3 linked regions of the Rhizobium rhizoryzae genome follow. Each later gene encodes a partner of the first gene's protein in a complex. Links are inferred from orthologs where the notes say so. Each region holds a gene or a part of one and is shown on either strand. Other genes may lie near its edges.

Region 1 (2,818 bases):
CTCGAAGGAGGCCATGGCTTCCGCAATGACCTCTCCTGCACCTGTATTATGGCCGCCGTCGACCCAGATTTCGGCCTCTGTGGGCGCAAGGGCAACGAGTTCGCCCTCCGTCAGCTTCTGAAGGCGTCCGGGCCATTCGACCGAGGTCATCGCTTTTTCCATCATCGCGTCCGTGACCTCGAAACCGGCTGCTTTGACTGCGCGGATAGCAGCGGCTGCATTCGAAAGCTGGTGGCGACCGGGAAGCCGCGGCAGGGGCAGGTCGGCAAGGCCGAACTCATCCTGATAGACGAGCCTGTTGAACTCCTCATGGGCGGAATAATCCTGGCCGTAGACCGATGTCGGACAGCCCATACGCTCGGCTGTTGCCACCAGAACCTCTTCAGCCGCATCAAATTCCTGTCGTCCGATAACGACCGGACAGCCTTTTTTGATGATACCGGCTTTTTCCGCGGCAATCAGCTCGACCCTGTCGCCGAGGTAGGCCTGATGATCGAAAGAAATCGGCATGATGACGGACACTGCAGGATGGTCGATGACGTTGGTGCAATCGAGCCTGCCGCCCATCCCCACTTCCAGGATAACCGCATCGGCAGGTAGTTCGGAAAATAGCAGAAAACCCGCGGCCGTTAGGATCTCGAAAACCGTGATTGGCTCACCAGCATTGGCAACGGCGACCCTACGCAGTGCATCCGCCAATAGTGCATCGTCCACCAGTTGCCCCGGCCCCTGACGTGAGCCGATGCGATACCGCTCATGCCAGTTGACGAGATGCGGTGACGTATGGACATGCGCCGCATGCCCGGCAGCTTCCAGAAGCGCACGGCAGAAGGCACTGACGGAGCCCTTTCCGTTCGTGCCGGCGACATGAATGACGGGAGGCAAGCGCTGCTGCGGATTGCCGAGCACATCGAGCAGACGCCGCATCCTTCCAAGGGTCATGTCGTAACCCTTGGGGTGCAGCATCATCAACTCGTTGATGACCTGTTCCGCCTCGCTAACGGCAATGTGGTTCATGCAAGTCCCCGAGGCTTATGCTTCTGTCGTCCGTCCGCGCTCAAGCGGACAGGGCAACAGGCTGATCACTGTTGGCTGGCTGCTTCAGCATGATCTTGAGAAGGCTGGCAAGCGTCGGCGCAATATCATGACGCTTGACGACCATATCGACCATGCCGTGTTCGAGCAGATATTCAGAGGTCTGGAAACCTTCCGGCAGCTTTTCGCGCAGGGTCTGTTCGATCACACGCTTACCGGCGAAGCCGATTTCCGCACCTGGCTCGGCAATATGCACGTCACCCAGCATGGCGTAAGAGGCCGTAACCCCACCGGTCGTCGGGTTCGTCAACACTACGATATACGGAAGCCCCGCCTCCTTCACCATGTTGACGGCGACCGTGGTGCGCGGAAGCTGCATCAGCGACAGAATACCTTCCTGCATGCGAGCACCACCGGAAGCCGGGAAGATGACCAGCGGGCACTTCTCCGCCAGAGCGCGTTCGGCTGCCTTCACGATTGCTTCGCCCGCTGCCATGCCCAGCGACCCACCGATGAAGTTGAACTCATGCACCACGGCGACGAGCTTGACGCCGCGCACTTTTCCGAGACCAGCAAGGATCGTGTCATCCTGCTCAGTTTTCACACGGCTGTCCTTGAGGCGGTCGCTGTACTTCTTGGAATCACGGAACTTCAGCGGATCCTGAGCGACCTTCGGTTGCGGCAGGTTTTCATAAACGCCGCCGTCGAAAAGATCGGTTAGCCGGGCCTTTGCCGGCATCTTCATGTGGAAGCCAGATGCGGGGATGACCCACTTGTTTTCTTCCAGATCCTTATGGAACACCATTTCACCCGTCTCCGGGCATTTGATCCATAGATTTTCCGGCACTTCCCGGCGGCCCAGCATCGAGTTGATCTTTGGGCGCACATAGTTGGTGATCCAGTTCACTGGCAGAACTCCTGATTGACCATCGTCAATGTGGTTATCTTACTCGGCTGCGACAAGACGTGCGGACCGCACGCCACTCGCAAGGCCGCGAACAAGCGTCGCAACGGCTGAAATCGTATGCTCGGTGGCCTCGCCATCCGCAGTCAGGCTGCCTGCAACCTGCGCAACAATGGCGGAGCCGACGACGACTCCATCCGCAGCGGCACCGATTGCCTTGGCATGATCGGCGGTCTTGACGCCAAAGCCAACGCAGACTGGCAAATCCGTATGGGACTTGATACGATGGACGGCACCCGCAATCTTGGAGAGATCCGGAAGAGCAGAGCCCGTGATACCGTTCATCGAAACGTAGTAGACAAAGCCGGATGTGTTTTCGAGCACCTTGGGCAGGCGGCGATCATCGGTCGTCGGCGTTGCGAGACGAATGAAGTTGATGTCACGCGCAAGCGCCGGGATGCAAAGTTCGTCATCCATTTCCGGTGGCAGGTCGACAACGATAAGGCCGTCGATGCCCGCCGCGACCGCTTCATCCAGGAAGGTTTCGACGCCCATGTTGTAGATAGGATTGTAATAACCCATCAGGACAATCGGCGTGTTCTGATCTGTCTTGCGGAACTCACGCGCCATGTCCAGCGTACGCGCCAGTGTCTGACCCTTGGCCAAGGCACGGTGACCGGCCATCTGGATTGCCGGGCCATCGGCCATCGGATCCGAGAATGGCATGCCAAGCTCGATCACATCCGCGCCGGCTTCCGGAAGAGCCTTCATGATACCCAGCGAAGTCTCGAAATCCGGATCTCCGCCCATGAAATATGTGATGAGCGCCGGGCGTCCCTCAGCCTTCAAATCAGCAAAACGCTTGTCCATACGTGCAGT
Region 2 (3,164 bases), 410 kb from region 1 along the record:
TGACGTGACGGTGCGAATTCCCTCGGAGCGGCTGAACCCTGCCCAGACGCCACCTGCGGCACCGGCAACGCCCGCCACAGGTTCACCATGAGCGATCGCTCCCACGCGCATCTGGAAGCCTTTCTGGAAATGATGAGCGCCGAGCGTGGCTCGGCTGAAAACACGCTGTCTTCCTATGAACGCGATCTGGATGATCTCTCCTCGTTTCTCTCCGAGAAGAAGACCTCTCTTCTGAAAGCAGACAGCAACGATCTTGGCGCCTACATCGCCCACCTCGCCAAACAAGGCTTCGCCGCTTCATCTCAGGCGCGACGGCTCTCGGCCATACGGCAGTTCTACAAGTTTCTGTTTGCGGAAAACATTCGCGGCGACGACCCGAGCTCCATTCTCGATGCGCCGAAAAAACCGCAGTCCATCCCGAAAATCCTGAGCGAAGCCGATGTGAGCCGCCTTCTGGAGCGGGCGCAGGCAGAAGCATCCGAAGAGGGACCGGGAAGGCTGCTTAGACTTCGGATGCTGGCGCTTCTGGAACTTCTCTATGCCACGGGCATGCGCGTGAGCGAACTGGTGTCGCTGCCGGCAAAGGTGCTGGATCAGGAGGGCCGCTTCCTCATCATCCGCGGCAAGGGCAACAAGGAACGTCTGGTTCCGCTGTCGCGATCCGCCATGAAGGCGCTGGCAGACTATGCGGACGCGCGGCGCGCGGCAATCGCAGCCGGTGATATCGACAGCCCGTGGCTATTCTCCGCCAGCAGCGAACAGGGCTTCCTGCCGCGCCAGGTCTTCGCCCGCGACCTGAAGAGCCTGGCCGGACGGGCAGGCATCCGGGCCGCGACGATCTCGCCCCACGTACTGCGCCATGCTTTTGCCAGCCATCTTTTGCAAAACGGTGCCGACCTGCGCGTGGTACAGGAACTCCTTGGACATTCTGATATTTCAACCACGCAAATCTATACCCATGTACTGGAAGAACGGCTCAGAGAAGTGGTTGAAACGCATCACCCTCTTGCAAAAGGCGCGAAAAACCCTGATTAGAGCCCGGGCGGAGCGCGGCACGGCCGCCAAACGATCGGAAAACGGAGCTCATGCATAACGATCTCGACTTCGAAAAGCCCATCTCCGACCTGGAGGCTAAGATCCACGAGCTGAAGAAGCTTGCGGCGGAAGATGAGAGCATCGATACGTCCGAAGAAGTTCAGCGCCTGGAACAACGCATCCAGGAAGCGACACGCGACGTGTACTCCAAGCTGACGCCGGCGCAGAAGACGATGGTGGCCCGTACGGCCCGCCGTCCGCATTTTCTGGACTATGCGAGCCGGTTGTTCACGGAATTCACGCCCCTGGCCGGCGACCGCTCCTTCGGCGAAGACGCAGCCATCCAGGCAGGCCTTGCCCGTTTCCACGGCCAGCCCGTTGCGGTGATCGGCCAGGAAAAAGGCAACGATACGAAATCGCGCATCAAGCACAATTTCGGCAGCCCCCGTCCGGAGGGATACCGCAAGGCAATCCGCGTGATGGAGATGGCGGACCGCTTCGGCCTTCCGGTGATTTCGCTGGTGGATACGGCTGGCGCCTATCCGGGCGTCGGTGCGGAAGAGCGCGGACAGGCGGAAGCCATCGCCCGCTCGACCGAGATGTGCCTTGGCATCAAGGTGCCGATGGTCTCCGTCGTGATCGGCGAAGGCGGCTCCGGTGGCGCAATCGCCATTGCCGCGGCCAACAAGGTCTACATGCTGGAACACGCGATCTATTCCGTCATCTCGCCGGAAGGTGCAGCCTCGATCCTATGGCGCGATGCAACCCGCGCCCGCGAAGCGGCAACGGCCATGAAGATTACCGCGCAGGATCTGAAAGCGCTGGGCGTGATCGATGACATCATCCCGGAGCCGCTGGGCGGCGCACATCGTGATCCGGAAGCCGCAATCGATGCGACGGGTGACGTGATCAAGGCTGCTCTCGCTGATCTTGGCAAGCTTTCGCCCGAAGCCGTACGAAAAGCACGCCGCGAGAAATTTCTGGCTATTGGCCGCAATCTCTGATGAAATATCGGAAAGATCCGGGAAATCCGGGTCTTTCGCCCTGACCGGGCGCAGCTTGCAAGCATGTCAGCACACTTAACCGTGCTGAAGCGGTTAAGAGAATGTAAAGCTTACCGCTTTATTATCGTGAAAATACTGGGTATTAGGATGAACCTGTACCTGTAGCCCGATTGACGTGATCAGTTCCGATGCGCTTGAAACATATCGCCTACATTCTCCTGATGGCCACCGCGCTGGCTGGTTGTAACGATACGATCGATACGGCCACCATTGACCTGTCGAAGGTCAAGAACAAGACGGAGCAGCCTCTGCCCGACCGCCTCGTTGCGGAAATGCAGAAGCGCAACATGCCGCGCAATTCTCCCATCATGATTCGTGTCTTCAAGGAAGAAGGCAAGATGGAGATCTGGAAGGCGCGCGCCGACAACCGCTTCGAGAAGATCACCGATTACGACATCTGTGCCTGGTCCGGCAAGCTGGGCCCCAAGGTGAAGGAAGGCGACCGGCAGGCGCCCGAAGGTTTCTACAACCTGACGCCTGCGCATCTGAATCCGAATTCCAAATACTATCTCGCGATCAATACCGGCTTCCCGAACCGTTACGATGCAGCCAATGGCCGCACCGGTTCCAACCTCATGATCCACGGCGCCTGCTCGTCTTCAGGCTGCTATTCAATGACCGATGCGCAGATCCTCGAGATCTACGCCTTCGCGCGCGATGCCTTCAAGGGCGGCCAGTCCAGCGTGCAGTTGCAGGCCTTCCCCTTCCGCATGACGGCGGAAAACATGGCGCGGCATCGCACCAGCGAGAATTATGATTTCTGGAAGATGCTGAAGGTTGGCTACGACAATTTCGAGGTGACCAAGCGTCCGCCGGACGTGGGCGTCTGCGGCAAGAAATACGTCTTCAACCAGGAAATGCAGGGAACGCCGTCTGCCGGTGCCGCCTGCCCGCCAATGTCGACCCCGCCTGCCCTGTCTGCGGCATTGTCGGCTTACGAAAAGCAGTATGAACTGGCCTATGCCAAGGCGGTCGAAAAGCTTGACGGCATGGTGTGGTACGAGCCGACGGAAGCAGAACGCAAGGCCGTGGTTGCAGACAAGCGCAAGGGCAAGGATATCGCCT
Region 3 (2,940 bases), 1.9 Mb from region 1 along the record:
CTCTCATCGGACAAGAAGGTGCGTTTCATCCTGAAGGAATTCCCGATTCTCGGTCCTGATTCCATGGCCGCCCACCGCGTTGCCAGCGCCTTCAAGGCCATAGCTCCGGAGAAGTATCCGCAGTTCCACAAGCAGCTTCTCGGCGGGCAGCAGCGGGCAACGGAACAGACCGCGATCGCTGTCGCAGCAGCTCTGGGTGTCAGCGAATCCGCAATCCGGAAGTCGATGAAGGACAATCCAAACGACCAGCAGATCCGCGCGACCTATGAACTCGCAAATAATCTCGGCGTTACCGGCACACCATTCTATGTCGTCGGAAACGAGGCTGTGTTTGGTGCTGTCGGACATGAAGAACTGTCCAGCAAGATCAGCAACATCCGCTCCTGCGGCAAAGCCACCTGCTGATCGATTGCTTGCAGCCCCTTCACCGGTCGCTTAACGCGCAGTGAGATCAGTATATTCAGTCATTAGGCCCCGGTTATTCACGGCTTTCGTGGCCGGGGGCTTTCCCTTGCCAGCCTGCCGGTCTATAGGTTTCGCTGGTTTTATGGTGGGAATTCCATGAGCAAGACAATCTTTGTCCTCAACGGGCCGAACCTGAATATGCTGGGCAAGCGAGAACCTGGCATTTATGGCGGCAAGACTCTCAAAGATATCGAGAGCGAGTGCGTCACCGCCGGTCGGGAGCTTGGCTTCGAGATCGAGTGCTTTCAGAGCAATCATGAGGGCGTCCTCGTCGACCGGCTTCACGAAGCCGACGATCGGGCAGTGGGCGTTGTCATCAATCCTGGCGCTTACGGCCACACGTCGATCGCGCTTCACGATGCCATCCGGGCCATATCGGTCCCCGTGATCGAAGTGCATATTTCGAACATCCATGCTCGCGAGGAATTCCGACATAAATCGATGATCGCACCAGCGGCCAAAGGCATGATCTGCGGCCTCGGTCCGGGCGGTTATCTTCTGGCATTGCGCGCGCTGCGCGATATCACCAATTAAGAACAACAGAGCACATAGGTTGACCATGTCTGAGAAGAAGAACGGTTTCGACAAGGGGTTGATCCGCGATCTGGCGAACATCCTCAACGATACCGATTTGACAGAGATCGAAATCGAGCAGGACGATCTGCGCATCCGCGTATCTCGCACCATTCAGGCGCCCCAGTACATCCAGGCTGCTGCACCGGCCCCGCAACTTTACGCAGCGCCTGCCGCGGCACCTGCTGCGCCCGTAACCGGCGCTGCCGTTGAACCTGCGAAAGATCGTTCAAAGGCTGTCACTGCACCAATGGTCGGCACGGTTTATCTTTCACCTGCCCCTGGTGCACGATCCTTCATTGAAGTTGGTGCAACGGTCAAGGAAGGCCAGACGCTTCTCATCATCGAAGCCATGAAGACCATGAACCAGATCCCTGCACCGCGTTCGGGCAAGGTGACGGAAATCATCGTCAATGACGCGCAGCCTGTCGAATACGGCGAGCCGCTCGTTGTGATCGAATAAGGCGGTCTCATGATTTCGAAGATCCTCATTGCCAACCGTGGCGAGATTGCCCTTCGTGTCCTGCGGGCATGCAAGGAACTCGGCATTTCGACCGTCGCTGTTCATTCCACGGCTGACGCTGACGCAATGCATGTGCGTCTGGCAGACGAAAGCGTATGTATCGGCCCACCGCCATCACGTGACAGCTATCTCAACATCCACCAGATCGTTGCGGCTTGCGAGATCACCGGTGCGGATGCAGTGCATCCCGGTTACGGCTTCCTGTCGGAAAATGCCAAGTTCGCGGATATACTGGAAGCGCATGGCATTACCTTCATTGGACCCACTGCTGAGCATATTCGCCTGATGGGTGACAAGATCACGGCCAAGAAGACGGCTGTCGAGCTTGGCATTCCAGTCGTTCCAGGCTCTGACGGCGAAGTGACGCCCGACAACGCTCTGGAAATCGCACGGCAGATCGGTTTCCCGGTCCTGATCAAGGCTACTGCTGGCGGCGGCGGTCGTGGCATGAAGGTCGCCAAAACCGAAGCCGATCTTGAGGAAGCCTTCAATACGGCCCGTTCGGAAGCGGCTGCCGCATTTGGCAATGATGCGGTCTATATGGAGAAGTATCTCGGCAAGCCTCGCCATATCGAGATCCAGGTCGTGGGCGACGGGGCCGGCAATGCTATCCACCTCGGAGAACGCGATTGCTCGCTGCAGCGCCGTCACCAGAAGGTTTGGGAAGAGGCAAATTCCCCTGCCCTGAATGTTGATCAACGCATGAAGATCGGTCAGATCTGCGCTGATGCCATGAAGAAGATGAAGTACCGCGGTGCCGGTACGATTGAGTTCCTGTACGAGAATGGCGAATTCTACTTCATCGAGATGAATACGCGACTTCAGGTCGAGCATCCGATCACGGAAGCCATCACCGGCATCGATCTCGTTCATGAGCAGATCCGCGTTGCCTCTGGCGCCGGGCTTTCCGTAACCCAGGACGAGATCAGTTTTTCCGGTCACGCGATCGAGTGCCGCATCAACGCCGAAGACCCGCGTACGTTCGTTCCGTCACCGGGAACGATCACACACTTCCACGCGCCGGGTGGCTTGGGTGTTCGTGTCGATTCGGGCGCCTATGCTGGTTACAAGATCCCTCCCTACTATGACAGCCTGATCGGCAAGCTCATCGTCCACGGTCGGACTCGCGTCGAATGCATGATGCGTCTGCGCCGCGTGCTCGACGAATTCGTCGTTGACGGTATCAAGACGACACTGCCGCTTTTCCAGGATCTCGTTTCCAACCAGGATATCGCCAACGGTGACTACGATATCCACTGGCTGGAAAAGTATCTGGCTGGCGACAAGCCAAGCGCGTAGTCATGGCAGGTCGGCGCGGCAGATATTATCCAGCCATCACGCCGGAAATTCTGCTGCGTGCCTATTCCATCGGTCTTTTT

Evidence for each region.
Region 2: the proteins of accD (region 1) and G6N80_RS12740 are in contact, whole or in part, in a solved structure (PDB 8UXZ), measured with the Escherichia coli proteins. The link is inferred for Rhizobium rhizoryzae from one-to-one orthologs.
Region 3: the proteins of accD (region 1) and accB are in contact, whole or in part, in a solved structure (PDB 8UXZ), measured with the Escherichia coli proteins. The link is inferred for Rhizobium rhizoryzae from one-to-one orthologs.

The regions. Positions count from the first base shown.
Region 1 is NZ_CP049250.1:977,913-980,730, forward strand. It holds accD (acetyl-CoA carboxylase, carboxyltransferase subunit beta), read right to left. Parts: upstream 1,943-2,818; coding sequence 1,058-1,942; downstream 1-1,057. Other genes in the region: G6N80_RS10890 (bifunctional folylpolyglutamate synthase/dihydrofolate synthase), read right to left, coding at 1-1,017; trpA (tryptophan synthase subunit alpha), read right to left, coding at 1,982-2,818.
Region 2 is NZ_CP049250.1:1,388,801-1,391,964, reverse strand. What follows is about bases 136-3,062. They hold G6N80_RS12740 (acetyl-CoA carboxylase carboxyltransferase subunit alpha), read left to right. Parts: upstream 136-1,085; coding sequence 1,086-2,039; downstream 2,040-3,062. Other genes in these bases: G6N80_RS12735 (L,D-transpeptidase family protein), read left to right, coding at 2,228-3,062; xerD (site-specific tyrosine recombinase XerD), read left to right, coding at 136-1,035. Outside these bases: G6N80_RS12750 (hypothetical protein), read left to right, coding at 1-91; more of xerD, read left to right, coding at 88-135; more of G6N80_RS12735, read left to right, coding at 3,063-3,164. UniProt on the Escherichia coli protein: Component of the acetyl coenzyme A carboxylase (ACC) complex. First, biotin carboxylase catalyzes the carboxylation of biotin on its carrier protein (BCCP) and then the CO(2) group is transferred by the carboxyltransferase to acetyl-CoA to form malonyl-CoA.
Region 3 is NZ_CP049250.1:2,910,490-2,913,429, forward strand. What follows is about bases 60-2,762. They hold accB (acetyl-CoA carboxylase biotin carboxyl carrier protein), read left to right. Parts: upstream 60-1,024; coding sequence 1,025-1,501; downstream 1,502-2,762. Other genes in these bases: G6N80_RS19925 (DsbA family protein), read left to right, coding at 60-405; aroQ (type II 3-dehydroquinate dehydratase), read left to right, coding at 562-999; accC (acetyl-CoA carboxylase biotin carboxylase subunit), read left to right, coding at 1,511-2,762. Also shown: more of G6N80_RS19925, read left to right, coding at 1-59; more of accC, read left to right, coding at 2,763-2,860; aat (leucyl/phenylalanyl-tRNA--protein transferase), read left to right, coding at 2,863-2,940. UniProt on the Escherichia coli protein: This protein is a component of the acetyl coenzyme A carboxylase complex; first, biotin carboxylase catalyzes the carboxylation of the carrier protein and then the transcarboxylase transfers the carboxyl group to form malonyl-CoA.